Regions from separate parts of the Clostridioides sp. GD02367 genome, predicted to be linked through region 1. Evidence: riboswitches for the same ligand, from Rfam matches in the RefSeq annotation. Region 1 holds a riboswitch; the other holds the start of a gene.
What was found. Region 1 has a riboswitch for thiamine pyrophosphate ahead of Q3223_RS05185 (MTH1187 family thiamine-binding protein). Riboswitches for the same ligand answer to the same signal wherever they lie in the genome.
Positions count from the first base shown of each region.

Region 2: linked by a shared signal. The riboswitch ahead of thiC (phosphomethylpyrimidine synthase ThiC) and the one ahead of Q3223_RS05185 (MTH1187 family thiamine-binding protein) in region 1 are both predicted to bind thiamine pyrophosphate.

Region 1 covers NZ_JBJODK010000003.1:194,128-214,567, reverse strand. Annotated here, with positions in the region: gene Q3223_RS05260 (acyl-CoA thioesterase/bile acid-CoA:amino acid N-acyltransferase family protein) at 1-1,282, opposite strand, end outside; gene Q3223_RS05255 (hypothetical protein) at 1,593-2,468, opposite strand; gene Q3223_RS05250 (DUF554 domain-containing protein) at 2,650-3,336, opposite strand; gene Q3223_RS05245 (prolyl-tRNA synthetase associated domain-containing protein) at 3,386-3,925, opposite strand; gene Q3223_RS05240 (cyclase family protein) at 3,978-4,610, opposite strand; gene Q3223_RS05235 (SIR2 family protein) at 4,697-5,779, opposite strand; gene Q3223_RS05230 (M20 family metallopeptidase) at 5,914-7,260, opposite strand; gene Q3223_RS05225 (methionine gamma-lyase family protein) at 7,329-8,609, opposite strand; gene hfq (RNA chaperone Hfq) at 8,736-8,996, opposite strand; gene miaA (tRNA (adenosine(37)-N6)-dimethylallyltransferase MiaA) at 9,110-10,045, opposite strand; gene mutL (DNA mismatch repair endonuclease MutL) at 10,083-12,047, opposite strand; gene mutS (DNA mismatch repair protein MutS) at 12,058-14,901, opposite strand; gene Q3223_RS05200 (ABC transporter ATP-binding protein) at 15,067-15,801, opposite strand; gene Q3223_RS05195 (ABC transporter substrate-binding protein) at 15,770-16,783, opposite strand; gene Q3223_RS05190 (ABC transporter permease) at 16,805-17,575, opposite strand; gene Q3223_RS05185 (MTH1187 family thiamine-binding protein) at 17,550-17,840, opposite strand; TPP riboswitch at 17,969-18,068, opposite strand; cyclic di-GMP riboswitch class I at 18,518-18,607, shown strand; gene Q3223_RS05180 (hypothetical protein) at 18,660-18,836, shown strand; gene Q3223_RS05175 (helix-turn-helix domain-containing protein) at 18,951-19,307, opposite strand; gene Q3223_RS05170 (PhzF family isomerase) at 19,563-20,440, shown strand, end outside.
Region 2 covers NZ_JBJODK010000014.1:7,469-21,671, forward strand. Annotated here, with positions in the region: gene moaA (GTP 3',8-cyclase MoaA) at 1-619, opposite strand, end outside; gene Q3223_RS15870 (molybdenum cofactor biosynthesis protein B) at 666-1,169, opposite strand; gene Q3223_RS15875 (heavy metal-binding domain-containing protein) at 1,649-1,975, opposite strand; gene Q3223_RS15880 (CoA-binding protein) at 2,117-2,488, opposite strand; gene Q3223_RS15885 (molybdenum cofactor guanylyltransferase) at 2,536-3,039, opposite strand; gene Q3223_RS15890 (GTP pyrophosphokinase family protein) at 3,168-4,535, opposite strand; gene Q3223_RS15895 (YfcC family protein) at 4,936-6,330, opposite strand; gene Q3223_RS15900 (thiamine phosphate synthase) at 6,508-7,209, opposite strand; gene thiH (2-iminoacetate synthase ThiH) at 7,210-8,313, opposite strand; gene Q3223_RS15910 (thiazole synthase) at 8,330-9,100, opposite strand; gene thiF (thiamine biosynthesis protein ThiF) at 9,163-9,966, opposite strand; gene thiS (sulfur carrier protein ThiS) at 9,959-10,153, opposite strand; gene thiC (phosphomethylpyrimidine synthase ThiC) at 10,198-11,499, opposite strand; TPP riboswitch at 11,640-11,751, opposite strand; gene recQ (DNA helicase RecQ) at 11,840-14,203, opposite strand, start outside.

The DNA.
Region 1 (20,440 bases):
TTGATAAAGGCTCTTTATAAAACTCAATGGTTCTTTTCCATGATTCAAATTGCCCTTGTGTATTTCCTTCTATCGTTCCTCCTGAAGAAAAGATACCTCCACCTACATTCATACATAAGGTCTCTTTTAAAGGTATAACATATGGAATTGGTAATGGATGCCCCATATTATTATATGTTAATAATTCTACTTTACATGGATAATTGTTTTCTTTAAGTATTTCTAATGCCTCTAAACAAGCATCATAACTATTCCATATATTATCTTTTTTCCCAGCAATCATAAGTATGTCTGCTTTGGAATTTTCTATTCTTATTCTAGCTTCATTTCTATTATTCGCTCTTTCAAGATTTTTTTTATAAGAATTGGCAAATCCAAATGGAATTCCTTTTGAGATATCTTTCTTTTGTTCTTCAAGAAAGATATCATCATCTAAGTGGATATATGAAAATGGTTCCCCTTTATACGACCATGATGAAGTATCTTTTCCATTCTCCAATCCATTAAGAGCTTGGAAACAATAAGTATGTGGAGCTGATACTACAACTTTTTTAATCTGTTCATATTTTGAGGCAAGTAAAAGTGCTAACTCTCCACCCTTTGATGTTCCATGAATAAAGATTTCTTTAGTATTAGTAATTTCATTTTCACTAATCCATTTAAATACTTTTTCAAAATATTCTAATGGAACTTCTTCTAATTTATCTGGTAGACCCTCTAAGGCAAAATAAGCAACTGTTAGTACATTGAATCCCCTAGATGCAAGTGGAGCTGCTAAAAGGTCTAGAGCATCTAAACTTCCATCAGAACCACCCAACATTAGAATTGTTTTATTATTAGAATTTTGTTTATAAAATAATTTTCCTATAAATTCATCAGATATGTATTTTGTAGTAATATCATGTGATTTAAATAGTCTTTTCAGTTTAACTTCTTTTCTTTCATTAGAAGATTCAAATATCATATTCATGATTATTGGCTTATCTATAGATATATTTTCTGCAAAATTATTACCTTCAGTTTTAGATTTTTCCAGCGAATAAATTAATCCCATACAGTCAGGATTTTTATAAGTACCTTCTATAGGTTCAACTGAATCTAAATCTACTTCTCCCTTTTCATTTGAAGAAAATACTCCATAAGAAGAGAATTCTTCTCCCTTACACCATGGAAATTCCATTTTCATACTTACTTTAAGTTTAGTATTTGGAGTCAAATCTGAAACTATAATCTTAAGTCTTTCATCTACAAACGATTCTAAATTGTATACATTTACTTTCATAATCCATTTCTCCTTATAATATTAGTGATTTATATATTTAAAATAACTTTATCCAATGTAATATGAATCCTCTAAATTAAGACATCATATTGACTATTTTATTGTATCAACTCATCAACTTTTTGTCAATATGATGTCTTTTTATTCATTTTAAATTATCACTAATATACTCTCTCTATTTAATATCATCATAAATAAAAACCACTCTTTCTAAAGAATGGTTTTTGATAAATGTTATTTTATATTGACAAGTTTATCTTTTAATTTAAATTTATATAATTAGATATTTTTTATTTAATATCTAATTATATCATGCATTTGCAAAAGTATATATGGCATTAATTCTTGCTATATATAAATTTTCATCGCTACATCCAATATATTTAGCATATTTCTCTATCTTTTCTTTTGCATTTTCAACATCACTTTCATCACTCTCCATTAACTCATTTATATAAATATCCATTAATGAAGCTTTATAATCTTTTATATCATAACCTAAAAATTCAGTTAATCTCTCAATTTCCTTATTGAAATCTCCATCTTCTTTCACCAAAAATTCGTATACATCTTCTCTATATGGATTTAAGGTTATTATTTGTTTTACAACCTTACATTCATCAGCTTTTCCAATAAAGCCATCTTTATAATTATTAAATAATGCATTAGATTTTTTTATAGATTCTTCATCAATATAAGAATGTACCTCAGTTACCCTATTTTCTATAAGAGCATCCACTACAGCATAATGAATTTTAAAACAATCATTATATAAATAATTACTCATTTTTTTTACTGTTGATTCTATTTCTAAAAAACTAGCATGACCATTTTTTTTATTTTTATTTGGAATGATAAAAGTTTTATTCAAATTATTAAAAAGTCTCTTAAAATCCAAGTATTTTTCGCAATAAACACTTTTAAAGGTATCGATATCTATAGTTATAATTCCAAAACTTACTATAGTCTCAATGCCTTTCTTAAAAGATTCCTCTATATATTTTTCTCCTAAATTTAAACCTCTATCTGATATTTGTTTTAAATTTTGAAAATTATTTAAACAATCTCTTTCAAAGTTTTTAGAAATTTCCAAAGCGTATAGTTTAAAGATTTTCCTTATCTTATTATAATTATTTTTCGTATCATCAAATCTGATAATAGCTCCATTTACATCAAAAGTAATCATTGAGTTTTAACCTCCCCATTAGTTTCATCAATAAAATAAATTTAATATAAACTTTATAATCATAATATTAAACTTATTTATACTATAATTATTAATTTGATGATAAAAGCTATTTTCCTTCTAAATAAAAAATTTGTCTAAAGTTTTTAAAAAAATTAGACAAATCTTAGACTATTATTCTTTAAATTATTCCAAATACTCCAAATAATATTGGTATAAATATAGCTGGCAACAAATTTGCTACTTTTATATTTGTTAGTTTAAGTACATTTAAACCGAGACCTATAATCAGTAAGCTTCCAGCTGCTGTCATCTCTGTAACTACAGGGTCACTTAAGAATCCATTTAAAAACGATGCACCTAAACATATAATACCTTCATATAAAAATACGGATATTGCAGAAAACATTACACCTATACCTAAAGAAGCAGTGAATATAATAGAAGCTATTCCATCTATTACAGATTTTACAAATAATGTATCATGACTTCCTGTAAGTCCACTTTCTAGTGCTCCAACTACTGCCATAGCTCCTATACAAAATAATAAACTAGATGATATAAAACCTTCCGCAATAGAATCTTTTTTATTTCCTTTAGAGAATTTACTTTGTAAAAAAACTCCTAGTTTGTTTACCCATTTATCTATATCTATTAACTCTCCTATTAAAGCACCTATAGATATAGATGTTATTGTTACTAACGTATTTTTCCCCTCTAAAGCTCCTGATATACCGATATACAATACACATAAAGCAATTCCATTCATTATAGTATCACTTACTCTTTGAGGTAGTCCTCCTTTAATTATAAGACCTACTATACATCCACCTGCAATTGCTAGACTATTTGCTATTACTCCAAACATTTTTTCTCCCCTCGATTAGCTAATTAAAATTTACTCATATTATCAAAACTTAAACATCAATAGTTTGTAGTGGATATTTTAAATATTCCAAAAATTCTTCAAATCCTTTTCTAGATATATTTACAGTTTTAGTATTTATATTTGGATGAAAATTTAAGAAATCTTCTTTAATTACATCCTTGTCTATGTAAAGCTCCACTTTTCTTTCTGTGTCATTTATCAATGAAAAAGGATTTACACTTCCTGGAAGAAGTTTAAGTACATTGTATAATCTTTCAGGCGAAGCAAATGATAACCTAGAACTTCCTATCTTATCTTTAAGTGAGTTTAAATCAACCTGCTTTTCTCCTTTAACTACAATAAGGTAATACTTATTTCCTTTAGCATTTCTTAAAAATAAATTTTTACATTGGCATCCTTTTGTTATTTCATCCAAAATTACTAGTTGTTCTGCTGTATATACAGCTTCATGCTCTACTACATCATATTCAATATTTAATTTGTCCAAGACACTATATATTTTAGTTTCATTAATTCTCACTTCATTTTCGTCTTCTTCTTTCATAACTTTATCTTTCAAATCATTCATATTTCTCTTTTCTCCTTAAACACTTTGTTATTTCTATACCCTCTTTAAGATATTACTCTACAATAGCTATTGCTCTTACTGGAGCACCATCAGCGTCATTATACTTAAATGGAGCTGCTATAAATAGAAATTTTTCTGGAACATTTTCTAGATTTGTAAGATTTTCTATTATTATTTTACCTTTTTCAAATAGAATATGATGCACTTTAAAAACTGATGTATCATATCTATCAACTGATAGCATGTCTATGCCTATACCTTTTATATTAGTATCAGCTATATAATTTGCAGCTTCTTCTGTTAATGTAGGATAACCTACATAGTACTGCTTTTTATCCCAAAACTTTGACCAACCTGATTTAAATATTATAAAATCACTACGTTTTATTTCATCTTCATATTTTTTTAGATATTCTAGCTCTATATTCTTATTTCCTTTTTCAAGTTCCAATACATAAGCTTTTCCAACAAAATTTTCTATATCCAATTTGTCTAGGGTCTCACCTTTAGTATACATATGTCTTGGTGAATCCATATGAGTTCCATTATGAGAAAATACACTAATAAGTGTTTCTTGATAACCATTTTCTTCAATAATTGCTACTTTTTTGATATCTGGTCTGTTAGGCTCTGCATATACAGGCATGTCGTTATGTGTTACATGAGTTAAATCAAAAACCTTCATTTTTATATACCCCCCTATGTTTTATTTTCTATTATATACCTAAATTCACTTTATTTCTATCAGTTTTTATTCCATTATATACCATACTAATATATAGTTTTTATAAATTTCAAGGGATTTACAGAAAAATCTTGAAAAGAATTATCAGTAAATATAACATCTTCTCCTAAAAAACGTTTGTATCTTCCTTCTTCTTTTTTCAATGTAATTCTTTGTTTCTGTGAATGATTGTTAAAAACCATTATTTTAAGTGGAGCTTTTTTTCTATTTGTCTGAACTCTTTTTAACATGTATTTTATATGCATATCAGCTTCAGGAAATGAATATCCACAAAATATTAAAAGGTCAGTATCTCTTAACGTTTTTTCTGTTTCATTCCAAACATTACTTAAAAATATATTTGACATATTCTTAAAATATGTTGGTGGGACTATAATAGGTTCTGTCAATTCACCACATTCTAGACATTTTGTTTCTGAACTATTTTCAATAAGTTTCATGACACCACCTTCATGCGGGGTAAGAGTTACACTATTACAAATAGGGCAATAAAGCCAATTTAGTGACCCATGTACCTTATATAATTTTATTAGTGGTTCTTTTGGTTTTCTCCAATTTATTTCTTCCTTAAAATTAGTAAATTCCACACCATAATCAAGCATAATTGGAGAATCATTTTTGTCCCTTAAACCAGTGACTGTATTGTCTATATGTATATCATAATTTGCACTAATAAAAGTGGTATCAAGAAGTAAATCATTTTCTAAAAGGTTTTCAACTAAAAGTTTATGATATTTATTATCTGTTCTAGGTGTATTATGAATTGCTTCAGCCATTAATAATATTAAGTATTGTCTCAAAAAACGTATACTATCACTTCTATTATTTAGATTTTCTAGACCAAAGTTTCTAAAGGCCTCTCTTCTTTGTTCTGCTAAATCCAAAAGACCTAGAACTTCCTCAAATGTAGGAAAGTTTGCATTATCTAGATTATCTTTTACTATATCAATGTTGAACATCTGTTTAAAAAAATTGTATAATTCTCTATTCATATTGGTATTATAGTTTTTAGGATTTAGTTTTTTAAAATATTCACTAAAAAGTTCATTTTGAATAGGTAGATTTTCTGCTGCTGAAGCTCCTGCTCCTAAAAATATAGCTATTTTCATATGATTCCTCCTAATATAAATATTACTACTGTTTTTTATATCTATTAAATATTCATATCATATCTTTAATAATACAACAATAAAGCTGTCCCTTCCTAGAAAAAATCCTATTACAAGACAGCCTTATATTTATATTAAATCTTTAATAATTCATAAATAGAAAGAGCATATATTTGAGTAGCCTTTACAATATCCTCTACTATTAAATATTCATTAGCTTGATGTTCTGTTTCTGGTTTTCCTGGGAAAATAGCTCCAAATGCAACACAATTATCTAAAGCTCTTGCATAAGTTGCTCCTCCAGATGAAAGTGGTGTTCCATCAAGACCAGTTTCTTCTTCGTATACTTTTCTAAGTGTTTTTACAAGAAGTGTATCTTCTGGAACATAGATTGAATCTAAGAAATCATACTCCTTATAAGTTAAATTGTACTTATCTGTCATTTTCTTTAATTCTTTTACAAAGTCATCTTTTTTGTATGTTACTGGAATTCTTATATCTATTCCAGCAAATTCTTTTTCACTATCAATACTTACTCTACCTATATTTACTGTTAGCTTGCCAGATACATCATCCTTACAATTAGGAATTATATTATTACCATTAGCATCCTCTCCAATGACTTCTGCTAAGAACTTAATTATATTAGAATCTATACCTATATTATTAAGAGCTATACAAAGTCTAGCTACTGCATTTATACCAGTATCACTTGCTGCTGAATGGACACTTTTTCCTATTATACATATTTTATTTCCTTCAACAGTATATTCAAAATTTAACTTATCAAGTTCTTTTTTTAATTTATCAGAATATTTTCCAATATAAATCGCTTTTCCCGGAACCGCATTTAAGGCTTTTCCAACTGACAATTCTATATCACTTTTACTATCACAAGTTAAGTGAACTTGTAAAAGACCTTTTTCTGCATTTGTTATTGGAAATCTAGAATCTGGAGTAAATCCGTAATTTGGTATTTCTTCATTATTTTCTTTATATTTATTTATACATCTCCAAAGATTTTCTTCATCAGCTCCAAAAATAAATCTTATTCTCTTATTAAAGTCTACCTTTAAATCCATAAGAGCTTTTACTGCATAAATTGCTGATATTGTAGGACCTTTATCATCTTGTGTTCCTCTTCCATATAAATTACCATTTTCTAGGACAGCTTCAAATGGAGGATGATTCCAACTTTCCAAATCACCTTCTGGAACTACATCAACATGACCAAGTATACCTATCATCTTTTCGCCTTGTCCAATTTCAGCATATCCATAATATCCATCCTTATATACTGTCTTAAATCCTAGAGATTTACATAAGTCTAATATACCTCTTAAAGCCTTATCTACATTTTCACCAAATGGACAGTTTTCAGTTGCGTCAGATATAACACTAGGTATTTTTACACTTTCTTGTATAGAAGAAATCATTTCATCTTGTAGAGAATTTACTTTTTCTTTAATTTGCTCTTTCATATTATCACCCTTCAATTTTCATCATAATATACTAATAAATATTTTGACCTTTTTAAAAAAAAATATGCTTATTTTTTCAGTTTTTTTATAAATTCAATCGCTTTTAAAGTCCCCATTTTAGAATGGTCAAATGTAAGTCCACCTTGGAAATAGACGTTATAAGGAGGTCTTATTGGAGCATCTGCACTTAACTCTATAGAAGAACCTTGGATAAAAGCTCCTGCTGCCATTATGACTTCACTTTCATATCCAGGCATGTCCCAAGGAACAGGTTTTACATAAGAATCAACTGGTGCAGCTTCTTGTATCCCTTCACAAAAACTTATTACCTCATCAGCATCATTAAGTCTAATACATTGAATAATATCACTTCTTAAATCATCGTATTTTGGCAATACATTATAACCTAACTTTTCAAAAGCTCTTGAACAAAATATGGCTCCCATTACAGCCTGAGACACTATATAAGGTGCCAAGAAGAATCCTTGAAGTACATTTCTAGTAGTTCCAAAAGTAAGACCACATTCTTTTCCTATTCCAGGAGAAGTCATTCTATAAGATATAAGTTCAATTAAATCTTTTTTACCAGCAATATATCCACCTGTTAATGCAAGACCACCACCAGGATTTTTTATTAGAGAACCAGCCATAACATCTGCTCCAACATCAGTAGGTTCTTTAGTATCTAAAAACTCACCATAACAATTATCAACCATTACGATAACTTCTGGTTTAACAGATTTTATTACATCAATAGCTTCTTTTATATCACTAATTGAAAGCGATTTTCTCCAAGAATATCCTTTTGACCTTTGTATCATAACAAGTTTAGTTCTATCATTTATTTTATTTCTAATTCCTTCTAAATCTAAATTCCCATTTTCTAAAAAATCTACATCATCATATGTAACACCATACTCTTTTAATGAACCTTTTTCTTCTCTTATCCCTATAACACCTTCTAAAGTATCATATGGTCTACCAGTAACAGACAAAATCTCATCTCCTGGTCTAACTATACCTTGTATGCACAAAGTAAGTGCATGTGTTCCATTTACAATTATTGGTCTTACAAGAGCATCTTCTGTATTAAAAACTTTAGAATAAATTTCTTCTATTTTTTCACGACCAATATCATTATATCCATATCCTGTAGTCCAGTTAAAGTGCATATCACTTAGTTTAGACTCTTGCATAGCTTTTAAAACTTTATATTGATTATATTCTCTTATTTCCTTTATTTCTTCAAACTTGTCCTTTATTTCTTCCATTACTTCTTGCGATAGTTTAAAAGTATCATCATCTATCCCATAGTAATCTTTTAATAATTCTTTTGTCTCATTAAGCATTTTATCACCTGTCTCTTTATTATTTTATTTAAACATGTCAAAGGAGACTATTTTACTAAAACAAATAAATCATAGTTTATAGGTTAGTATAAGTCTCCTCTCAATCATCTTAAATTAAATTATTATCTATCTGTTGTTATTATTGTTATTGTTTTGATTTTGATTTGTTAGATTAATATACTTTCCAGGTTGTATAGTTGAAACAGCATGTTTATAAATCATGTTTTGCTGTCTATTATCTCCTTCTATTAATATTATATAACTATCAAATCCTTTTACAAGCCCTTTAACTTGTACTCCATTAACTAAGTATATAGTAACAGGTATCCTTTCTTTCCTAGCATTATTTAAAAACAAATCTTGTAAATTTAAAACTGTATTTTTCATTAGATTTGTACCCTCCCAAGATTAAATTGAACTTCTAAAATATTCCTACCTTATATTCTATATAAGTTATGATAAATTTTCAATATTAAGTTGTATACTTAAAAAATTATATATTATTTTATAGAATCTTTAATATATAAGATTATTTCATTTTTTAATGTATCTATGCTTTCATATTTATCTAAATCAAACCATTTTGCTATTTCATATCTTTTAAACCAAGTTATCTGACGCTTTGCATACCTTCTAGAATCTCTTTTGATTATTTCGATAGCTTCTTCGTATGTATATTCTCCATCTAGATACTTTAATATCTCTTTATAGCCTATACCTTGCATGGATATCATGTCTTTTTTAAATCCCATACTTAAAAGTTTTTTGACTTCTTCAACCAACCCATTTTCAAGCATGATGTCAACTCTCATATTTATTCTTTCATATAAGTGTTCTCTATTTCTATTTAATACAATTATTATTGGTTCATACTCTTCATTAAATTTTAAATCACTTGAAAAGTCATTCATTTTCTTACCGCTTAGACAAACTTCAAGTGCCCTTATAACTCTTTTAGTATTGTTCTTATGAATTCTATTAGCAGCTTCTTCATCGAGTGATTTCAATCTATCATGCATGTAATCTATTCCCTTTTCAGCAAGCTGATTTTGAAGTTCATCTCTCAATTCATTATTGGCATCAGATTTTGCAAAATCCATATTATATATTAAAGAATTTAAATAAAGCCCTGTACCTCCAGTTACTAATACAGATTTTCCTTTTTGATTTATTTCATATATATACTTTTTTGCCCTTTGTTGAAACTCTGAGACTGAAAATGGATAGTCAGGCTTAACTTCATCTATAAGATAGTGCTTTACTCCCTGCATCTCTTCTTCTGTAACTTTTGCACTTCCAATATCCATATATTTATATATTTGCATAGAATCTGCTGAAATTATCTCTGCATTCATGTCTTTTGCTAATTTTATTGACAAATCTGTCTTTCCAACAGCAGTTGGACCTGTAAGTATTATAAGTGGTATTTTTTTCATAATATTCCTTTCCATATATTTTAACTATCCAAATATTTTACATGATTCTTTTAAACATTTTTTCTATTTCTGTCTTAGATATTTCGACCATTATAGGTCTTCCATGAGGACATGTAAATGGATTTTCACAATCTTCTAATTGTTTTAACAGACTTTTTATTTCAATATCATATATTTTATCATTTGCTTTTATAGCAGACCTACATGCCATAGATGCAAATCTTTCTCCCTTTAAATCATAATTACTTGTAATCTCTTCTATATTATCAACTATCTGAAGAATGAACTTTTCAGTTTCAGGAACTCCAAATATAGTTGGCACACATCTTATCATTATATGATTATTACCAAATACTTCTAATTCAAAACCAAATTTCATAAATAACTCTAAATTATTTTCAATTTGAAGCATATCTACATTTGATACTTCAATTACCACTGGGTCTAAAAGTATTTGCATATTGATATCTTGTCTATAAAACTTTTCCATATATCTCTCATATAATATTCTTTCATGTGCAGCATGTTGGTCCAACAAATACATAGAATCATCTTTGCTTAAAATTATATAAGTATTAAACACAACACCAATTACAGAATATCCATATAGAGAAAATTTATCTTTTGAACTATATAAATACTCTTCTTCACACTCTCTAATGCTATCAATATAACAGTTACCATCGCTTCTTGAACCATCAACTTGAAATTCTTCTTGTATATTGTCATTTACAGTATCTTCACTTAGATACTTAGTGTTTTTTAATTCATCCTCTACACTTTCATTTAATACTTCACTTACCGATTGAAATTCATTTATTGGTCTTTCACTCGATAAAGTTATAACCTCAATAGCTTCATCTTTTTCTTTAGTAATATTGTTATTTTTAGAATCATCTTCTAATAAATTATTATTTTTCAATTCAAAACCTGTACTTTTTTCTCTATTATTAATAGCAATTCTAGGTTGTGTTTTTTTATCTGAATAAGTAGCATACTTTCCAATAAGATTTGAATGTATCAGTTTAACCTTTAGAAAATCTCTAAGTTCTATATAGACTTCTTGTTCTTTTTCAAATTTAATTTCGAGTTTATTAGGATGTATATTTACATCGATACATGATGGTTCCACTTCTATATTTAAGAAACAAACTGCATGTTTACCTATTGGAATTATAGACTTATAACTTTCTGTTATTGCATCTATGATTATTTTGCTTTTTACAAATCTTTTATTTATATAGATATGTTGTAAATTTTTATTGGAACGATATATATTGTTATTACCTATATATCCATTCATTTTAAAGTGATTACATTTAAACTCCACATCTATTATATTTTCTGTTATTTCTTTTCCATATATGCTTCTAATGGTATTTACGAGTTTACCATCTCCTGGAGTATTTAACATTTGTTTGTTATTATTTGTATATTTAAATTGAACACTTGGATTACCTATTGCAAGTTTATTTATTAAATCACTTATATTTATAGTTTCTGCATGAGTAGACTTTAAAAACTTCTGTCTTGCTGGTGTATTAAAGAAAATATCTTTTATAATGATTGTAGTCCCATTAGTAGAACCAATTGGTTCTTTTGATATTATTTTTCCACCCTCAACGTATATTTTAGTTCCTATAATCTCATCCTTTGTTTTAGTAGTCATCTCTAATTTGGATACAGCTGAAATAGATGCTAATGCCTCCCCTCTAAAACCAAGAGAATATAAGTCGTACAAATCATCAATTTCTTTAATTTTACTAGTAGCATGTCTTAAAAATGATTTCTCAACTTCACTTGAAGGTATCCCTATTCCATTATCTGTAATCTTAATTAAACTCTTGCCTCCATCAACTATATCTATAGAAATTTTGCTTGCACCTGCATCGATAGAGTTTTCAATAAGTTCTTTCACTACAGAAGAAGGTCTTTCTACAACTTCACCTGCTGCTATCTTATTTATAGTTAAATCATCTAGGATGTTAATTATATTTTTCATTTGCACACCTCTAAGATTTTATTTCTTTTGCTTTTTTTTGAAGATTATAAAGAGAATTTATCGCATCCAATGGAGTCATATTTAGGATATCTAGATTTAAAATTTCTTCTGATAGTATGTCTCTCTTTACACTGTCAAAAGATATTTGAGTTAATGCTACTTCTTTTACAGAATCTTCTTTATTGGTTTTCTCCATATCATCATTTTCCTTTATTAAAGCAACTTCATCATTTAGTAACTTAAATTTAGAATTTAATTTATCATAATCCTTTTTTATATGCTTATAGTCTTTTACTATAAGTTCATGTTCTATTTTTAGAGATTCATATTTATTCTTAAAATTGCTTTGATTTACCTTAAGCAATTCTTCATCTAAATTAATGCTAGTCGCATTAGTTTTTTCTTTATCACCATTTATCGCTACACTGTTATAGACATGATTTTTTTCCAAGTCTTTAAGTATATATTTTGCTCTTTCTATGACTTCATCTGGTAGTTTAGCTAATTTAGCAACATATATTCCATAACTCTTATCTGCCCCTTGAGGAATTATTTTTCTTAAAAAGATTATTCCTTCTCCATCTTCTTTGACTGCTATTGAATAATTCTTAACCTCTTTAAACTCCTCTTCTAAATCAGTAAGTTCATGATAATGTGTTGCAAATAATGTTTTGCATCTAATATTCTTCTGAATATATTCCACTATTGACCATGCTAAACTTATACCATCATAAGTGCTGGTTCCACGACCTATTTCATCTAATATAACTAGACTTCTCTCTGTAGCATTTTTTAGTATAAGAGATACTTCATTCATTTCCACCATAAAAGTAGACTGCCCTTGAGATAAGTCATCACTAGCTCCAACTCTAGTAAATATTCTATCTAAGATTGGAATATCAGCATATTCTGCTGGTACAAATGAACCTATATGTGCCATAAGTGCTATTATAGCAGTTTGTCTCATATAGGTTGATTTCCCAGACATATTAGGACCAGTTATTATGTTAATAATGTTTTCTCCACGGTTTAGATATGTATCATTTGGAACGAAATTTTCCTCACCTACTATATTTTCAACAACTGGATGTCTACCATTTCTTATATCAAGTTTATTATTTTCATTTATTGCTGGCTTTACATAATTATTTATGTGTGCAACTGTTGCCAGAGATACAAAAACATCTATATTAGCTATAGTTTTAGCTACTTTTTGTATTCTATCTATATTTTTGTATATAGTATCTCTTATACCTACAAATATCTCGTATTCTAGAGACTTAATTTTTTCTTCAGCATGTAATATCTTTTCTTCTATTTCCTTTAATTCTGGAGTTATATATCTTTCTGCATTACTAAGTGTCTGCTTTCTTATATATGTCTCATCTAGTTTTGCCTGTTTAAAGTTGGCTTTTGTTATTTCTATATAGTAACCAAAAACTTTATTAAAACCTATTTTTAATGATTTAACTCCTGTCTTTTCTCTTTCTCTATTTTCTATTTCTTTTACAAGAAAAGCTCCATTTTTAGAAATATCTCTTAATTCTTTAAGCTCATCACTAAAATCAGACTTAATTATATTTCCATCTTTTATAGTTATTGTAGGTTCTTCTAAAATAGCTTCATCTATTAAATTGTATATATCATCCAATTTATCCATTTCTGAAACATACTCTTTTAGTATTGTTGCATCTGATAAATCTATTGTGTCTTTTAAATTTGGTAATTTTTCTATTGAATTTTTTAAGTGAACTAATTCTTTTGGTGTAACCCTTTCAAATGCTATCTTTCCACATATCCTTTCTATATCGTATATATTTTTAAGTATATCATTTAAATCTTCTCTTAATATAAAATCATCTTTTATCTCTTCTATTACATCTAATCTATTTTCAATTTTAGATTTATTTATCAAAGGTTCTTCAACATATTTTCTTAAAAGTCTACCTCCCATTGCTGTAGAAGTTTTATCAAGAACATGCAATAATGAACCTTTCTTCTTATTGCCTCTTATAGTTTGAGTAAGCTCTAAGTTAGTTCTAGTAAACATATCTAAAACCATGTATTCTGATGAATTGTATATATTTATATTATTTATATTAGATGTTATTTGTTTTTGAGTATTATATATATAATTCAGAAGAATTGATAAGCTTGACTTTATAAGACCTTTATCATCAAACTTTAGTTTTTGTAGATAAACCTCTGGAAAATATTCTCTTAATATGTTTATATCCAAATAGTTATCGCTAAAACTTTCATTTATGTATATATTACTTACAGTAGCTATATCTCTAAGCTTTTCTATAAAGTCTAAATCATTTATAATTATTTCTGTAGGATGGATTTTTGCAATCTCTTCAATTACTTTATCTTCATTTAAACAAGTTGCATTAGTTTCTCCAGTACTTATATCGACATAAGTTAGCCCTATATTAGAACCATCCTTATATAAAGACAACAAATAATTATTTTTTTTATTTTCAAGTAAATTTCCATCTAAAACAGTTCCAGGAGTGATGACTCTTATAACCTCTCTTCTAACAATTCCTTTTGCAGTAGATGGGTCTTCCATTTGTTCACCTATTGCTACTTTATATCCATTTTCAACTAATTTTGATATATATGAATTGGCTGAGTGGAAAGGCACACCACACATAGGAGCACGTTCTTCTAAACCACAAGCTTTTCCTGTTAATGCTATTTCAAGAGCTTTTGAAGCTACTAATGCATCTTCAAAAAACATTTCATAAAAATCTCCCAATCTAAAAAACAGTATACAATCTTTATATCGGTTTTTTACTTCAAGGTACTGCTTCATCATAGGAGTCAATTTATTCATATCTATTTGCATTATCAAACCTCCTTCTTTTCTAATTAAATATTATATCATAGTAGATGATTATTATTAACATAATATATAAAATTTTGACGTATAACTAAAAAACAATCCAAAATGTATAATTGCATTTTGGATTGCTAGGTTTAATACTCTTTGAATAAAGCATATATATAATTTTTACAACAAAGATATTATTTCTTTCTTAAGTTTAATGACATTTTCAAGGTTATCTTCATTCAGTTTTTTACTATCAATAATAAATTCTTTTTTTATTATTGATGGCTTTTTTGAAATGACATAAATTCTATTTGATAGCATTATAGCTTCATCAATATCATGGGTTATAAGAAGTATTGTTGAATTTACCTTTTTCTTAACATCTAAAAGCCATTTTTGCATAGATGTCTTAGTCAACGAGTCGAGTGCTCCAAAAGGCTCATCTAAAAGCATTATGTCATTAGAATTTACAAAGGTTCTCAGGAAATTTGCTCTCTGTCTCATTCCTCCAGAAAGTTCAGATGGATATTTATTTTCATATCCATTTAAACCAAAAACCTCAAAATAATGTTTTACCATTTCCCTTGCTTTACTCTTTTTTTCTTTTTTTAAGACTAGTGGTAGTGACACGTTATCTATTATAGTTTTATATGGTAAAAGTAAGTCTTTTTGGTACATGTAACTGTATTTTCCATTTATATCTACTTTACCACTATTATAATCTGTAAGTTTAGTTATAATATTAAAGATAGTACTTTTACCACATCCACTTGGTCCTAATATAGAAACAAATTCGCCTTCATATACATCAATACTTATATCTTTTAAAACTTCAACTTCTTTATATGTTTTTGATACATTTTCTATAGATACTTTTATTTTTTTATTGTGGTAAGAATTCATTTGTGTAAGCATCACTTGCCTTCATATCCTTATCTATTAATTTATATTCTTTTAAGAATGATGTGTAGTTATTCCATACACTGTCTTTCATTTCTCCCCATCTAGGTGCATCGTCTTTATATTTACTTGCTAGATATTCTTGACTCTTTAATGCTAATTTTTCATCTACCTCAGGTGCATGTTTTACTAATATTTTTGCTGCATCTTCTGGATTTTTAATTGCATATTCGTAACCTTTTGTTGTAGCCTTTAAGAATTTCTTAGCTAGTTCTGGATTATCTTTTAGTACAGTTTCATTAGAAATTATAAGTGGTGTATAATAATCTAATCTTTCATCTAAATCTTTTACTGGTATAAAGTTCAAATCATAGTCAATTAAACTTGCCTTAACTGCATCCCAACCTTCAAATATCCATGCAAAATCTACAGTTTTCATAGCTGCAAAGAAATCATCTTGACCAGTATTAACTATTTTTAATTTGTTAAAGTCGGCTCCATTTTTCTTCATAACTGCTTTAAAAACAGCTTCTTCTGATGGAGAACCCCAACCGCCATAAGTTTTTCCCTCAAAATCCTTAGCTGTAGTTATATTTTTTTCTTTTGGTGATGCAAACCCGGAAGTATTATGTTGTATAACAGCTGCTACAGCTTTTATTGGAAGTGGATCTTCACTAGTCTTTGCATAGGTAACTTGTTCTTGATAACTTATACCAAAGTCCGCTTTGCCTGTTGCAACTAAAGTCTCAGCTCCACTTTCAGGTGGTTGCACTATTTCAACATCTAAACCTTCTTCTTTATAATAACCTTTATCAAGTGCTACAAATAATCCAGTATGATTTGTATTTGGTGTCCAATCAAGCACCATAGTCACTTTTTTAGAAGAATCATCTTTAGTACTACTTTTATCCTTATCATTATTTGAAGAACATCCAGTTATTGTCACTAATGTAAAAACACTTACTAAACCTAATATTCCTAATTTTTTGAAATTCATAATTTCCTCCCTCAAATACAATTAATCTGCTAATCTATGTCTTATAACAATTTTTTTTACTACTTGTACAACTCCTACAAATATTAAACTAAATATAACTACCAATATAGTAGATGCAAATACTTTATCAAGAGCATATGCACTTTTTGACCTTAGCATATAAACACCAAGACCTTCGGTTCCACCTAACCACTCTGCAACAGTCGCTGCCATTACAGCATAGGTCGCAGATATTTTAAGCCCAGAAAAAAATTTATCCATTGCCATAGGAAATTTAAGATGAATAAATGTATTAATTTTATTTGAATCCATAGTCTTAAATAAATTTAAATAATCTTTATCAATATTCTCGATTCCATCTACAAAACTTATTAATATAGGAAAAAAACAAGTAAGCGTTACCATCAATATTTTTGGCATTGTCCCAAAGCCAAACCATATCATAAAAAGTGGAGCTATAATTATTGTAGGTATCATTTGAGTGACCAACATAATAGGATAAAGACACTTTTTTATTATCGACACAAAATCCATCAATACACCAATTATTAATGATATTATAATTGCAACTATAAAACCAAGTATTGCTTCTCCTATAGTAACTACAGCATGCATGGATAAATTTTGAGAGTCTTTAAAAAATACATTAAGTATATCTACCGGCGTGGGTAGTATATACTGTGGGACTTTTAAAACTTCTACCACAGATTGCCAAAGAATAAGTATAAACAAAAATGTTGCTATTGGATATATACTATCTTTAACTTTATCTATGATTTCTAAGTTTTTCATCTATAGTCAAACCCCCAGCTTTTTCATCTACTCTAGCTACTGTTATAACTCTTTCACATCCAAGGTTAAAAGGGATTTTATGTACTTTCTTCAATAATTCAAAAACTTCATCAAAATCACCTTCAACAGTCGTACTCATTGCACCTATTTCACATTTAAGACCACTTTTTTCAATTTCAGCAATACAAGCATCTACTACTTTATACATTTCTTCTTCACCTTTGTAAGGTCTTAGTGGCATTACTGCTATGTCTGCGATTACCATTTAAATCACTCCTTTAAAAATAATTAATACCTACTAGGTATATTTTGCTTTTTATTAAAAATTTTACTTCTAAAAGATAATATATTTAAATAAAATAAAAGTCTTATCCACAATAGGATAAGACTTATTTTCATCTTTACTGGTCTCCCTACACTGGCATTATCCAAACAGGTTCAAAGGGTCGAGATAAAATCTCCTCTCAGCACATTAGCTCCCCGAAATATATTATATCTTTTCTACTTGATTATACTACACTTATCATATTTTAACAAATTTTTTATTCATATTATATATTTTATCTATTTTAAAATATATAATACCAAAATAGTATTTTTTAGTATTTTTAAAAAAGTATATTGCCACAATACCTACTCATCATAATTTATTAGAGTTTGATTAAATTTTAAAACTTAGTTATAAAAATATACTATTATAATGATTTTTCTTTATTTTATTAACCATTTGACTTTATTTAGCTTTATTCTACTGCCTCAAATTAGTTCAATTTAGGTTAATAATAAAAACCTCTTATTCTGATTTGTATATATAAACTATATAATGTAATTATTTTACCTAATTTATTTTTGAAAAATAAATTATTTTTTTTAATTTTTAAATTTTTTAATATGTACCTTGAAAAATCAAACGTTTTCCTATATGATTGTAATTGTAGAATAAAACTAAATAGGCAAAACTAGAGAAATTTAGTGACGCAAAGCTATAGGGACTAAGACTTATGAAACGAGTTATGTCAGCCAGTTGCCAAAAAGATATTTTCTTTTTGTTTTTATGAAAGTTTTTTAGGGGGATAAATGATATATGTTTATAGATAAAATGGATAGATGTACGCATATACTAACTGCATATATATGCAGTTCATACGATTACTGCAATTTTATAGATACACAATTAAATGACTTTATACTAGAATATGGAGAGAACGTGGTAGAATCTTGTTTGCATCAAGTGATGGTATTGGTAAGCAGATATAATTAAAGAAATTTTATTTTCTAGAAAACCCTTTTTAGTTTTATCTACGTTTTATAATACATTAAAGAACTAATTAAAATAAGCTTCATTATCTATTTTTCATGAAGTAAACAGTTGAGTTTATCTCATATACTGTTTACCCCAATTACATAATTCTAATAATATCGATTCCAATGATTTACCACGTTTAGTAGACAAATATTCAACTTTTGGAGGAATAGTCGGATAAGAAATCCTCTTAATAAGTCCATCTCTTTCAAGATACTTTAATTCTTGTGACAGTATCTTATGACTTATATGAACAACTTCTTTTTTTAATTGACTGTAACGTATTGGCTCTTGTTTTAAAATATGCCATAAAATAATTGCCCTCCATTTACTTCCTATCACAGTCATGGTAAAACCAATTGAACAATTAAAATCTTTTTGTCTTTCTTCAATATTTGGAAATTCTTCAAAATTATTATCTATATCCATCCCAATCCTCTCTTTCAAAATAGTAAGTATCTAACTAAAAAGTGCATTCTTGTTTAGCATACTAATTCGTAATATAATCTTGATTGTAACATAGAGCCTTACATAATACTACTTTTTTAGATGTATACGTTTAAATTTTAATATAGACATATACTGTTTTATTAATTTTATTTAAATAGATAATAATAAGTAATAACTTATCTAAAGTTTTCTATGTACACAAACTACTCTAATATTTAGAAAGGATTATATAATATGAATAAAACATTTCGTCTTTATCAAGTTGACTCATTTACAAAAGAAAAATTTACAGGTAATCCAGCTGGTGTAATTACAAATGCTGATGGCTTATCTGAATCACAAATGCAAAAAATAGCAAGAGAATTAAATAATTCAGAAACTGCTTTTATTTTCAATAAATTTATTAAAAATCATCAAGAAAATTATGATGTACATATCAGATTTTTTACACCAACTAATGAGGTTCCTATATGTGGTCATGCTACTATTGCTGCCCATTATGCTAGAGCAGTAGAAAACCAACTCAATAGCACAACAGTATTTCAAAAAACTGGTGCTGGAATATTGCCAGTTGATATTATAAAAAAAGATAATGATTATGAAATAATTATGACACAAGGAAAAATTGAAGTATCTCCACCATTAAAACAAACATATCAAGAAAGATTACTTAATGCATTTGGTATTTTAAAGGAAGATATTCATACAGATTGTCCTATTGCCATAGCATCTACAGGACATTCAAAGGTTATGATTGGAATAAAGAGATTATCAACATTAAATAATTTATCTCCAAATTTATATGAATTATCGAAAATAAGTCAAGAAATAAAATGTAATGGATATTATATTTTTACATTAAATAATAAAGAAATGCTACAGGTTCATGGAAGGATGTTTGCTCCTGCAATTGGTATTTCAGAAGACCCTGTTACAGGAAATGCTAATGGGCCTTTAGGTGCGTATATTGTACATTATAAAGTAATACCTATACCTAACACACAGTTTATATTTGAAGCAGTTCAAGGAGAAGCAATAAAACGCAAAGGAAAGATGTTAGTAAAAGTAATTATTTCAGATAATAAGCCCGTTGAAGTAAAAATAATTGGAAA
Region 2 (14,203 bases), on a different contig from region 1:
CTTTTACATTAAAATAACCTTTTTTATAAACTCTATTAGCTTCACCTAATGGCATAAGCTCTATAAATCTTACATCAATTGGTGATTTAACAGTTAAAAACATAAAATCTTTAAGTTCATCATCATTAAATCCACTTATAGCAACACAGTTTAATTTTACTTTTATGCCTAAATTTAAACAAGATTCAATCGATTTTAAGACATCTTTTAAATTTCCACCTCTTGTTACAGATTTATACTTATATTCCTTCAAAGAATCTAAACTTATATTAACTTTATTTAAACCACATTTTTCAAGCTCAGAGATTCTATCAGAAAGCCCAATAGCATTAGTTGTCATTCCAATATTATTTATTCCACATTCTTCTTTTGTAAATTTTATAAGTTCATTTAACTTAGGATATAAAAGAGGCTCTCCCCCAGTAAATCTAACCTTGGTTATTCCTTGTTCTGACATAGCCTTTATAATGAATTTATAATCTTCAAAACTTAGATTTTCATTTATATAATTTTTATCAAATTTTACATCTGGTGGCATACAATAGACACACCTTAAATTACACTTATCTGTAAGTGAAATACGAAGGTAGTCTATTTTTCTTCCATACTTATCAATCATACTCTATCTACCTCTTTGTCTATTTTTTATCTATCTAGATTATATACTATTTACTTTTTTTAGTTGCACATTCTGTAGCTTCTCCTCTTAAAATTTCTATGCCATGGTCTAAAACATCAATTATAAAACTTAAATTTTCAACTGCACCTTTTGGACTTCCAGGTAAGTTTATTATTATAGAATTATTTCTTATTCCACTTACACCTCTACTTAGTATAGCTTTTTTGGTAATTTCTGTAGATTTCATTCTCATATATTCACTTAAACCTGGTATTTCTTTTTCTAATACTTCCTTAGTCGCTTCTGGAGTTACATCTCTTTTTGAAAAACCAGTCCCACCATTAGTAAGAATTAAATCTATTTTATTACTATCACAAAGTTTTACAATATTTTCCTTTAACATTTCCTTGTCATCTTTTATCAATACATATTCAATAACTTTATAATCTCCTGTATTTTCAACAAATTCAATTAGTTTTTTTCCTGTTATATCTTCTCTTTTTCCTTCATAGCCTTTATCGCTAAGTGTTATAATTGCAACATTAAACATATAATTTCACCCCTTTATACATTAACTAGACCTTTAAAAATAAAAACCAATTTAATAAAACCTACTCTATTTTATTTCCATTTTTCTCAGTAATATAACATATTATATCTACATTTCTTATCATATAACTTAATAGTACATACATTTTTATTATTCCAACGTTCACAAAATAAAAAATATTAACTTATAACTATTCCAAATATAAAACTAGTATATATGTAATCTATTTAACAAATGTACAATTACTTCCAATTTCTATAACTATTATAACATTGTCTATATTTTCTCTACTAATAAATTTTTTTAAGTCTATACCATATATTATATAATATAATTTTATTTATTTATATAATATCATCCCATTTTATTATCATAACGATTAAAATTCTTTCTTATATCAGTTTTTTCAAATAAAAAAAGGCATCCATAAAATTTTTAAAAGATGCCTCTTTTTAACTATTTATATTTTATTTTTCAAATTAATTCTTATCATCTTCTAAAATAACTGCTGTTCCATAAGCAAGCATTTCTGCTGCACCTTGCATAACTGAAGCTGAAGATAATCTAAATGCTATTATTGCATTTGCACCTTTAGCTTCTGCATCTTCAACCATCCTACCTATAGCAATTTGTCTTGCTTCAGTAAGCATTTCATTATATCCTGTAAGCTCTCCTCCAACAAGGTTTTTAAAGCTTGCTCCTATATCTTTTCCAACATGTTTTGCTCTTATTGTACTTCCTCTAACTAGTCCTAGAACTTCTGATATTTTTTTGCCTTCGACTTTTTCTGTGGTAACTATTAACATAATATATCAACTCCTTTATATCGTATTTAATATATTATATCATGCAACTTATAACTTTTTTAATAAATATTGTAACTTAATGTTTCATTAGTTAATCTATACTATAAAATAATGTGTTTGGTTAACTAGTTGTACCTTTTATTATTTAGTTAACTCATCATGTAAATTTAAATTATATTCTACATTCAATTTTAAATCTTTAATCTTTTTAATCATCATTTCACTAAAGCTTCCTTTTTCAAACCATATGTTTTGTATATCTAAAAGTTCTACTTCTTCTAAAATCACATCCATCTTAGATTGTTTGTCAATAATGGCCACAACGTCAATATTGTGTGGTACATCTTTTAAACACTCATACACATCTATACCTTCAATAGGTTTCTTTTCTTCATCTATAGCAACAACTTTGTACATATTCTTTTTAAGTTCATCTAATATTTTATATGCTTTACTTTCTTCATCGCTATTATTTAATATTACTGCCCAAGAATCGCATTTAAGTAAATTCATAAACTCTCCTCCATATAAATCCTACTCTATTTTATAACCATATCTAATTAAAATCCAGTTAATTTTTTATATTCATTAACAGTATTTACATTTAAAAATAAATCTTCATCATCAAAGTATATATAGCTTTTATCTATTTTGTCTATAAGGCTTCTGAGCTTTAAATCATTTCCTTCTATACATAAGGATACCTTATTTATTATACTCTTTTTATACCCAGAACACAATGGTTGTAACTTACCATTTGTCACTGAAATCATGCTTTTATCATCCATTTCATTAGCTATTCTTTCTACTATTTCACTATTTAGATATGGCATATCACATGCAACTATAACTATATCATACTTTGCATATTCAAGAGCAGTATATATTCCTCCAATTGGACCAACATTTTTTATTATATCATTATAAACTTTAATATTATATTTAGAATATAATTCTTCATTATTAGATATTATTATTACTTCATCAAAATTTTTAAATACTTCTATTGCAATTTCAATAAAAGGCTTTTCATGTAATTCTAGAAAAGCTTTATTTCTTCCCATTCTAGAATTTTTTCCCCCTGCTAAAATTACACCTGTTTTCTCTATATAAATCTCCCCCTTTAGAATATTTTTCTAAATTTATACGTATTCGAAAAATGGCGCATTAGCGCCATTTTAAAATTAATTGATTACTCAAATATTTGAATAATTTTTTCTTTAAATGCATTCATAAGCTTTTCTTTTTCTTCTAAGTATTCACCATAGCATTCATATTCTCTGCATATACAATTTATAATTTCACTTGATGTAAAGTTTATCTTTTCAAGATTATAGTTATACAAAATTTCAACACTATCAATTTCACTTATGCTATTGAATATACATTCATACATATCTTCAATTATAAGTTGACTATTTTCTTCAAATTGACATAAAAGTTGTTCTCTATTTTCTTCTAGTAATACATTTTCTTTTATAAACTCTACAAAGTTTTCAAAGTCTTCTGTATTGTTACATGGTTCTATTTCAAATAGTATTCTAAAAAATAGATTCCATGGGAATTCTGTATTTAATCTGCTTCTAAAATGATTTCCTAGGTCTTTACAAAATTTATCATCAAATGTTGGTTCTCTTTCAAATTCTATTTGCTCATTAAAATCTATGTCTTTATTTACAATCTCATTTAGTCTTGCAAACTCATCAAGCATGAAATTGCCCAAAACTTCATCACTTATATCCTGTTTATTAAAAGAATAGCTTAATATAGTCTCACAGGGTTTTTTAAAATCCACAACAAAACCTATACTTTTATTCATCTTTTCAGAAAAAGCATCATATACTAATTTCGCAAATAGTTTTTCAATTTCTTTTTTACTTACTTTCATATTAAAAGACTTTCCTGAATGAAAGTTTTTATAAATGCTTAAAAGCTGATTATCAATCATAGTAAGATTATTCTTTATAGAGTCCATCATATCCTTTATAAATTTATCAGCAAGTAAATATGTGTTATTTTTATAAATTATTTTATGTTCAATTTCACTCCAAAACACATTTACAAGAGACTTAATTTGAAGCTCAAATTTTACTTCTCTATCTAAATATGCAAAAACTCCATCTATTTTATATATTTCAAATCCATTTTTTTGTTTATTAGGTTGTCTTTCAGACAATTTTAATTTAATATTCTTATTTTCTTTATTATAATAGTTTACCTTGTCGTCTGTTTTATTAAAGTATCTTCTTAGAAGTCTATATATCTTGTTTTCATCCTCAATAAATCTGCATTCAATTCTCAAACCTATTAAGTCAGAGACATTGTGAATAAGATTACTTGCTTCTCCATATTTTTTTAAATATCTATTTCTAATTATCTTTTCTCTTAAACTTGATTCTGATTTTATTCTAGAGGTTACATTTATATATTCTTGATTTTTTTCATCCAAAATATTTTCAAAATACTCTTCTATTTCATCTGATATAGTTTCTAATGTTGGAGACATTGTCCTCAACATTTCAATAGACTCTTCAATAAAATCAAATTCTTTTAATCCCATAAATTTTTACACTCCCATATTTAATAACTGTTAGCTATTTCAGTTCTTTATATTTGATTACACTCTTATTCTAACATTTTTTCCTACTATAAGTAAGTATTCTCCAAAAACCTTCATATATATTTCAAATTAGAATTAATTTCTTTAGTTTTTTGACTTTTAATTTAATTTTATTTAGCTAATTTGATATAAAAAATAAGAGTAAGTAGATTAAATGTATATAATTTAAGAGATTGAAAGAGAAAATATACACTTACTAAGATATTTTGTCATTTATTATATAAAAAATAAATTGCCACTAAATTATTTTTAGTGGCAATTTATTGAAAATCATATTTTGGGTATTCTATTTCTTAGTATCTTATATAATCTCTAGCTATATTGAATAAACTCTCTTTAATTAAAATCCTATATATATACCTATTGTCAAAAAGACTAGAGATACAGCTGTCAAAATCAACAATATAGGCATTATAAATCTTACCCATTTTGAAAAAGGAATATGAGCTACTGCAAGTGCTCCCATCAATACCCCTGAAGTTGGAGTTATGAAGTTTGTAAGACCAACCCCAAATTGATAAGCAGTTACTATTACTTGAGCTGATATATTAACCAAATCACCAAGAGGAGCAAGTACAGGTACTGTAAGTGAAGCAAGACCTGAAGATGATGGAATTAAAAATGCCAATGCAGCTTCCAAGAAGAAAGATAAATATACAAATATAACTTTTGGAAGGCCACCTAAAAAAGCTGCTGCGGAATTTAATATAGTATCTATTATAAATCCATTTTGAGCAATTATTACGATTCCACGAGCTAATGCTATGGCAAGAGCGGCTGATGCTAAATCTTTGGCTCCATCTATAAAGCTTTCTGAAATTTCAATTTGAGATAATCTACCAACTAAACCAGAAAGTACTCCTATGGCAGCAAAACACATTGATATCTCTGGAATATACCATCCTTGGCTTAAGACACCCCAAATCATTATTGCCATACCTATTCCAAAGATAGCAAGAACAGATACTTCTTTAAAAGTAAATTCTTTTATTTCTGTTGAAGTTTGATTAAGTATTGACTTATTATTTTTATCTATTTCATATACTATTGAACTTTCAGGATTTTCTTTAACTTTCTTAGCATAATACATAACAAACGCTATACTTATTAATATATAAGCTATAAAAATAACTACTCTATATGCTACTCCTGAACCTGGAGCAAGTTGAGCTAGTGCCTGTGCAATACCAACCGAGAATGGGTTTATTGTCGAAGCTGCAGCTCCTGCTGCTGCTCCTATAAATACAATTGCTATGGCGGTTAGAGAATCATATCCTAAGGATGTCATAAGTGGAACAAATATCATATAAAATGGTAATGTCTCCTCTGCCATCCCAAATGTAGTACCTCCAAGACCAAATAAAATCATTGATATTGGAATTATAAGAAGTTCTTTTCCTTTAAATTTAGATATAACTGATGCTATTCCTGCTTCTATAGCTCCAGTTCTATTTACAATACCAAAGGCACCTCCAACTATTAATACAAAGCCTACAACCTCTGCTGAATCGATAAAACCTTCTATTGGTGCCTTAAAAACATCTGCAAACCCTTGAAGATTGCTTTCAACACTTTGATAAGTTCCTGGTACAACTACCATTCTACCTTCTACATCTTCTCTACTAAATTCACCACTTGGTACTACCCAAGTCAATATTGCCATTAAGACTATTAGTAAAAATATTATTGTAAAAGTGTGTGGTATAATAAATCGTTTCTTTTTACTGTCAGTCATTATAATGTCCTCCATACTTTACTAAATTTTAAATCTTTTAGGATATTGTTTAATCTCTCTGACTAAAGTTTTCCCTTTTTACAATTTTTTATTAGCAAAGATACAAAATAAAAAAGTTATCTTTTAAATTTTAAAAGATAACTTTTTTATTTTTCTTTAAATTAAGGATTCCATATACTATTTTAATAATTCAATTTTTTCATTATAATCTGAGATTGTTTTTTTAATATCTTTAGATTTCATTATAGTTGACATTATGGCAAAATCATCACAGTATTTCAATGTTTCTTTGACATTGGATGGTAAAATTCCTCCTAGTGCAACTATCTTAATATCAGTAATCTTCTTAGCTTCTTTTAGAAGCTCAATTCCTTTTGGATGTAAACCTTCTTTACATTTAGTTTCATATATATGTGACAAGGTTATGTAATCTACTCTTATATTTTTATTTCTCATCAGATTTTCTAAATGTTCTACTTCCTCTATTTGATGTAAAGATAATCCCAGTATTTTATCTTTATTAAAACTGTAATTATTTTCAAGTAAATCCAAGAATACTTTAAAAGGAAGATGAATCCCTTGGCAATCTGTTTTTTCAAAAAATTCAATATTACTATTTACTATAAAGTTAACCTTAAGTTTATTAATACTTTCTTTCTGATTTATATTAATCTTCAAATTTTTATTCAGTATTTTCTCTTGAAAATCTATACAATTGATTTTGGTTTTTATTTTCATATATAATTTGTTTAATTCTTCATATTCTAAATCTTTTTCTCTTATTATAATGTTTTTTATACCACTCAATATAGACTCTTTAATAACTTCTAAATATCTTTCTTCATTACATAATAATTTTCTGTTTGTTATCAAATACATCTAAAATCTTTCCCAGTCTTTAAATACATGTTGATATCCAATTGAGCTTAACATCTTCTCTACATCTGCAACAGTGCTTTCATCATTTATCTTAAATTGAGCAGTATCATGCTCATCTTGAGAATGCCCCCCTACATCAGTAGAAACACCTGCACTCAATTTAGTTACTCCTAAAGGTATTATATGACTTCTCATTTCCAAGTTTTCTCTAGTTGATATATTTATTGCTGCATGTGGGTCAAACAATCTCATACATATCATAGCTTGAACCAAATCAGTATCACTTATATCTACTAATTCTTCAAAACAACCTTTAAAAGGTCTCATTCTTGGTGTTGAATATGAAAGCTCAATATGAGGATATTTTGTTTTTAAATATTTCCCATGCAATATTGTAAAAAAGGTTTCTTTTCTAAAATCATTCAACCCTAAAAGTGCTCCTATCGATAAAGTCCTCATGCCTGCTTTTGCCCCTCTTTCAGGAGCATCTAACCTAAATTTATAATTTGCTTTTGGGCCTTTTATATGCACTTTTTTGTATATTTCCTCGTCATAAGTTTCCTGATATACTGTTAGACCTTCAACGCCTTTATCTACAATATACTTATACTCTTCTACTTCCATTGGATAGACTTCTATACCTATAGATGGAAATTTTTCTCTTAATATTTCTATAGCTTCACCTATATATTCCACACTTGAATGAAAACTACTCTCTCCAGTCAAAACAAGTAAATGTTTAAAACCTTCTTTTGAAATTACATTTCCCTCTTCTCTAATTTCATCCATAGTTAATTTTTTTCTTTTTATTCCACTTTTTATATTATAACCACAGTAAACACATTGATTTACACAATAATTTGCTATATACATTGGTGTATATAAACATACTGTTTTTCCAAAATATTGAACACTTAATTTATGTGCTTTCTGCGCCATGGTTTCTAAATGTTTTACAGCAGTTTTAGAAAGCAAATTTAATATATCAAAATCTTCAAGCTTGTCCTTTGATAAACTTCTTAAAACATCATTATCAGTAACATTATTTAAATATCCATCAAAATCAAAATTTCTATATTTTTCTATTACATCATAAAAACTCATCACCAATCACCACTTTCTATAAATTGCCTAAAAAACCTGTTAAAGGAGAAGATGCGTTTGCAAATTCTGATACACTTCCTGTTTTTGCGAGATATGCTTCTCTTCCACCCTCTACAGCTAGTCTAAATGCTCTTGCCATTTGCACAGGATTTCCTGCTGAAGCTATCGCAGTGTTAACGAGTACAGCATCAGCTCCCATTTCCATAGCTTCCATAGCTTGAGATGGTTTGCCAATACCCGCATCCACTATTATTGGTATATCTAATTCATCTATCATTATTCTTATCATTTCTTTCATTTGAAGCCCTCTATTTGAACCAATTGGAGCCCCGAGAGGCATAACTGCTGCTGCATTAGCTTCTATAAGTCTTCTTCCAGCATAAAGGTCTGGTGTCATATATGGAAGAACTATAAATCCTTCATCAGCAAGTATTCTTGTAGCTTTTATAGTTTCTTCATTATCAGGAAGTAAATATCTAGTATCTGATATCACTTCTATTTTTATAAAATCTCCACATCCCATTTTTCTGGATATTCTAGCTATTCTTACTGCTTCTTCTGCATTAGTAGCTCCTGATGTATTTGGAAGTATTGTCATTTCTTTCGGAATATATGTTAATATATTCTCTTGTTTATTATCTAAATCCACTCTTCTAAGTGCCATTGTTATTATCTCACTGCCACTTTCTTTTATTACCTCAGGCAATATATTATTTGAACCATATTTACCTGTTCCAACCAACAATCTACTATTGAATTCATGTCCACCAAGTACCAATTTATCCATATTATTTCCCTCCATGTACAACTTTTTTAATATTCAATCTTTTTAGAATTTAATTTTAGTATTTACATATCTATAAGTATTTGTGTTGCCAAGTTTGCCATGTGATTTGCACAGATAGCGACCCTTGGAGCCATAAGACCTTCACCAAATTTAGCTTCATTTACAAAATCACCACATATATAAAACTTGTCTTTTATCTTCTTAGTAGTTATTATATTTGAATCATAATAACCTGCCATACCTGATGATGCTATTAGATATTTATCTTTTAAATTTATTAACACATAGTTACAAACCTGTGCCTTACATGATGCATCATCAAAAGCTTCAATTATCAAATCTGAATCTTTAATAGCATCCATATTATGTTTATTTAAAAAAATATCTTGTTTCTTTAGCTTTATAAACGGATTTATTTTTTTTATATTTTCTATCATAGCATCAGTTTTTAATTTTCCAATATCATCTATAAAATACTGCTGTCTATTTAGATTAGAAGGTTCTACAACATCATAGTCTATAAGTAAAAGTTCTCCTACTCCAATTCTGGCTAAAGAGATAGCTATATTGGACCCAAGTCCCCCTAACCCCAATATAGCAACCTTCCCTTTTTTTAACTTATTATGTATATTTGGAGTATGTCTCGCAATCAATAAGTTTTCTAATTCATCAAATGATGGCTTGACTCCCTTTTGTATAAGTGTTAATTTATCGTTCTCACAAAGAGGAATATCTGTTTTAATTGGATATCCATTTAACACTAATACATCACATTTACAATTATAATCATCTCTAACTTTGTAGGCAGTCGTATTTTCTTCAACATCTGTTAATAATTCATTTACAAATATCTTTATTTTAACCACCTCCAACAAAACTAATAAGCTCTATAATATCTTCGTCTTTCAATATATATGTACTGTAGTTGGATTCTTCAATTATTTCTAGATTTACTTCAACTACAACTCTATCACTCTTTAAGTTATATTTATTTAATAAATCTATTATAGTCAAATCTTTTTTAAATTCAACATCCTTCCCATTAACCTTCACCAAATCACCTCCTCTTTTTAAATCTATTTTATTCTAATCACAAATTATATTAAATTAAGTTCCTCATTATTTAGTATTTTCTTAACTGTTCTCATTGAACACATTTTTCCACACATAGTACAGCTATCTTCATGAGTAGGAGTTGATTCATCTCTATATCTCTTAGCTTTTTCAGGATCTATTGCAAGTCTAAACATTTCACACCAATCTAAATCAGCTCTGGCTTTACTCATCTTATTATCCCATTCACGAGCACCTTTAACGTTTTTAGCTATATCTCCTGCATGAGCAGCTATTTTTGCAGCTATTATACCTTCTTTCATGTCATCTAAATTAGGTAATCTTAAGTGTTCTGCTGGAGTTACATAACATAAAAAGTCTACTCCTTTAGCACATGCCAAAGCTCCTCCTATTGCACTTGTTATATGGTCATAACCTGGTGCTATATCTGTAACTAATGGCCCAAGAACATAAAAAGGTGCTCCATGACACAATCTTTTTTCTAATACTACATTTGCTTCTATCTCATCAATAGCCATATGACCAGGTCCTTCTATCATTACTTGTACATTTCTCTCCCATGCTCTTTTAGTAAGCTCACCTAATACTACTAGTTCCTGAATTTGAACTCCATCAGTAGAATCTTTTATACAGCCAGGTCTACAAGCATCTCCTAAACTCAATGTAACATCGTATTCCTCACATATATCCAATATTTTATCAAAATTAGTATAAATAGGATTTTCCTTATTATTCAATTCCATCCATGCAAATAACAGAGAACCTCCACGAGATACTATATGAGTTAATCTTTCATGATTTTTTATCTTTTGGCAAACATTCCTTGTAAGACCTGCATGTATAGTGATAAAGTCAACTCCATCAATAGCATGTTGTCTTATTACATTCAAAAACTCTTCTTCTGTTATATCTTTTAATTCTTTTTCTAAATATCCCACTGCATCGTACATAGGTACTGAACCTATCATTGCAGGTGACATTTCAACCACTTTTTCTCTAAATTCTCTAGTTTTACCATAGTTACTCAAATCCATTATAGCTTCAGCTTTCATGTCTATTGCTACTCTAACTTTTTCAAGTTCTTTTTCTATATCCTTACAATCTCTTGAAATTCCTAGATTTACATTTATCTTTGTTCTTAAATTTTTACCTACACCTTCTGCACTTAAAGATTTATGATTTTTATTAGCAGGTATAACAACTTGTCCATTTGCTATTAATTCTCTTAGTTCATTCACATCTACTTGCTCTTTTTGAGAAACGATTTCCATTTCTTTAGTTATTATGCCTTTTCTAGCAGCATCCATTTGTGTTGTATAATTCATATTACAATCCTCCAAGATTAAAGTTATAGTTTTTGAAAATAAAAAAAGTGCTTTTCCTTGTTTGGAAAGCACTCTTATAATCATATATACATTTAGACAAATTTTCCCTAACATTAAATAATTTGTCTATTTATGTAACAAAATTATATTAAAAGCTTCCCTTCGCAAGCATTATCTTGATCAGGTTATTAGGGTTTGTAAGTTACGGCTTTATCTCTCAGCTAGCCAATTCTAGCGCCCCTAGCTCTAATTTTTCATTATTTTTACAAATTCAGTATAACACAGCAAAATTATTAGTTCAACACAATAATACAAATTTTATTTTTGGAGATATTAAAAATTACTCTGACATAATATCATTTTTTAAATTTTTAAGATAAGAATCAAGCATCACAGCTCTTATGTTTTCATACTTTATTGAATCTGGAAGTTTTCTTTTTATGTTATTTAAATTATCATATCCTACTTTTTCACAAACTTCTAAAATCATTTGCTTTTCATCTTCATTGTAGAAATTTTCTAATTCTAAATCAAACGATATACTATGTCCATCCTTTACATAGTCATGGGCATATCCAATAATAGTCGATAATGAAATCTCTAGTTCTTGGCTAATACTTTGTATATCCTTGCCTTGATTTAATAAATCTAATGCTATTTCATTATTTTTTCTACTTTCTCCATCTAGTATTAACTTCCTTTTACCCTTTTTTTCCCAAGTAACATTAATATCATTTTCTCTTACATATTGTTTGACTTCATCCAAAATACTAGCTCCATACTTTTTAATTTTTACTCCACCTATACCTGAAATGTCCTTCAGTTGCTCTTCATCAATTGGATATCTTCCACTTATTTCTTTCAGTGTCTTATTGGATAAAATCATATATGGGAGTACTTTTTCTTTTATTGCATATTCACCTCTAATACTTAATAGTTTTTCATATAGAGCTTTATCTGAATTAACTTCAAAGAACTCACTATTAACATTATATAAATCGACATTTTTTTCTTCACTTTTTTTGTTTATGTTGTTTTTTTCGACATGTTCTTTAATTATTGTTTCAAAATCTCTACCATATTTTTGATACTTAATTTCCCCTACTCCAGATATATCTAACATCTCTTCTTTATTAACTGGATAACTGCTAGACATAGCCCTAAGTGTCCCATCACCAAATACCATATATGGAGCTATTCTTTCTTCACTTGCTATTGAATGTCTAAGCTCTCTTAAAGCACTATATAACTCATCTTCTACTTCTAATGATTTTGTCATCACGATTTCTTTAAATTCAACTTTCACTTGACCTTTTAAAACTTTCATAGACATATCATTCAATCTTATGGTTGGAAAACTTCCTCTATTTCCATTACCTAAAGTCTCAACTAAATCCAAGAATCCATGGGAAACCAATGTATTTATAAAGTTCTTTAAATCTTCATTTGAATAGTCTTTCATAATATTATATGTAGATAAAGTATTCAATTCAAGTTGTAAAATCTTTTTATTCTTAGAACCTCTAAGTACATCTACAATGGTAGTAACACCATAACTTCTTTTCATTCTAGCTACACATGAAATAACTTTTTGAGCATCTATAGTTTTATCTACTATTTCACCTTCTACTAAACAGTTACTACAATTATTACAATCTTCTATATAGTTTTCTCCAAAGTAATTCAATATTGTCCTTCTATAACATGAATTACTGTAAACCAAGTCAATCATATATTGAAGCTTTTTGTGTTGAAATAACTTTCTTTCAGGATTCTCAACTCCAATATCGATTAAATATTTTTGTATATGTACATCTCCTGGAGAAAACAAAAGCACACATTCACTTTTCTCTCCATCTCTACCAGCTCTACCTATTTCTTGATAGTAATTTTCTATACTCTGAGGCATGTTGTAGTGTATAACCCATCTTATATTAGGTTTATCAATACCCATTCCAAATGCATTTGTTGCTACCATTATATCCACATCATCATTTATAAAATCTTCTTGATTTTTACTTCTTTCATTTTTAGATAAACCTGCATGATATTTTGATACAGATATATTTCTCTTAGATAATCCATTATGTATGTTTTCAACTTCCTTTCTAGTTGCAGCATATATAATTCCAGACTCATTTTTATGATTTTTAATATAATCTAAAATATATTTATTTTTACTAGATGATTTTACTATGTTTATTGATAAGTTTTCTCTATCAAAACCGGTTATATAATAGTCTGGATTTTCTAGACATAATAAATTTATTATATCAGCTCGTACCTCTTCTGAAGCGGTTGCTGTAAAGGCTGTAATTATAGGTCTTTTAGGTAAATTCTTTATAAAATCAGAAATCCTTCTATAACTCAATCTAAAATCATGCCCCCATTGAGACACACAATGTGCTTCATCTATTGCAATTTGACTTATGTTGTTATTATTTATTAGTTCAATAAACTCATATGCATCTAATCTCTCTGGAGCAATATAGAGTATTTTATAATTATTTTTTCTAATATTATTTAATATCTCATTAAATTCTTTATTGCTCAGTGAACTATTTATGAAAGCAGCATTAATCCCCATAGTCTTTAAAGCATCTACTTGGTCTTTCATAAGAGATATAAGTGGAGAAATTACTATTGTCATCCCATCTAATATCAATGCTGGAAGTTGATAACAAATAGATTTACCACCTCCAGT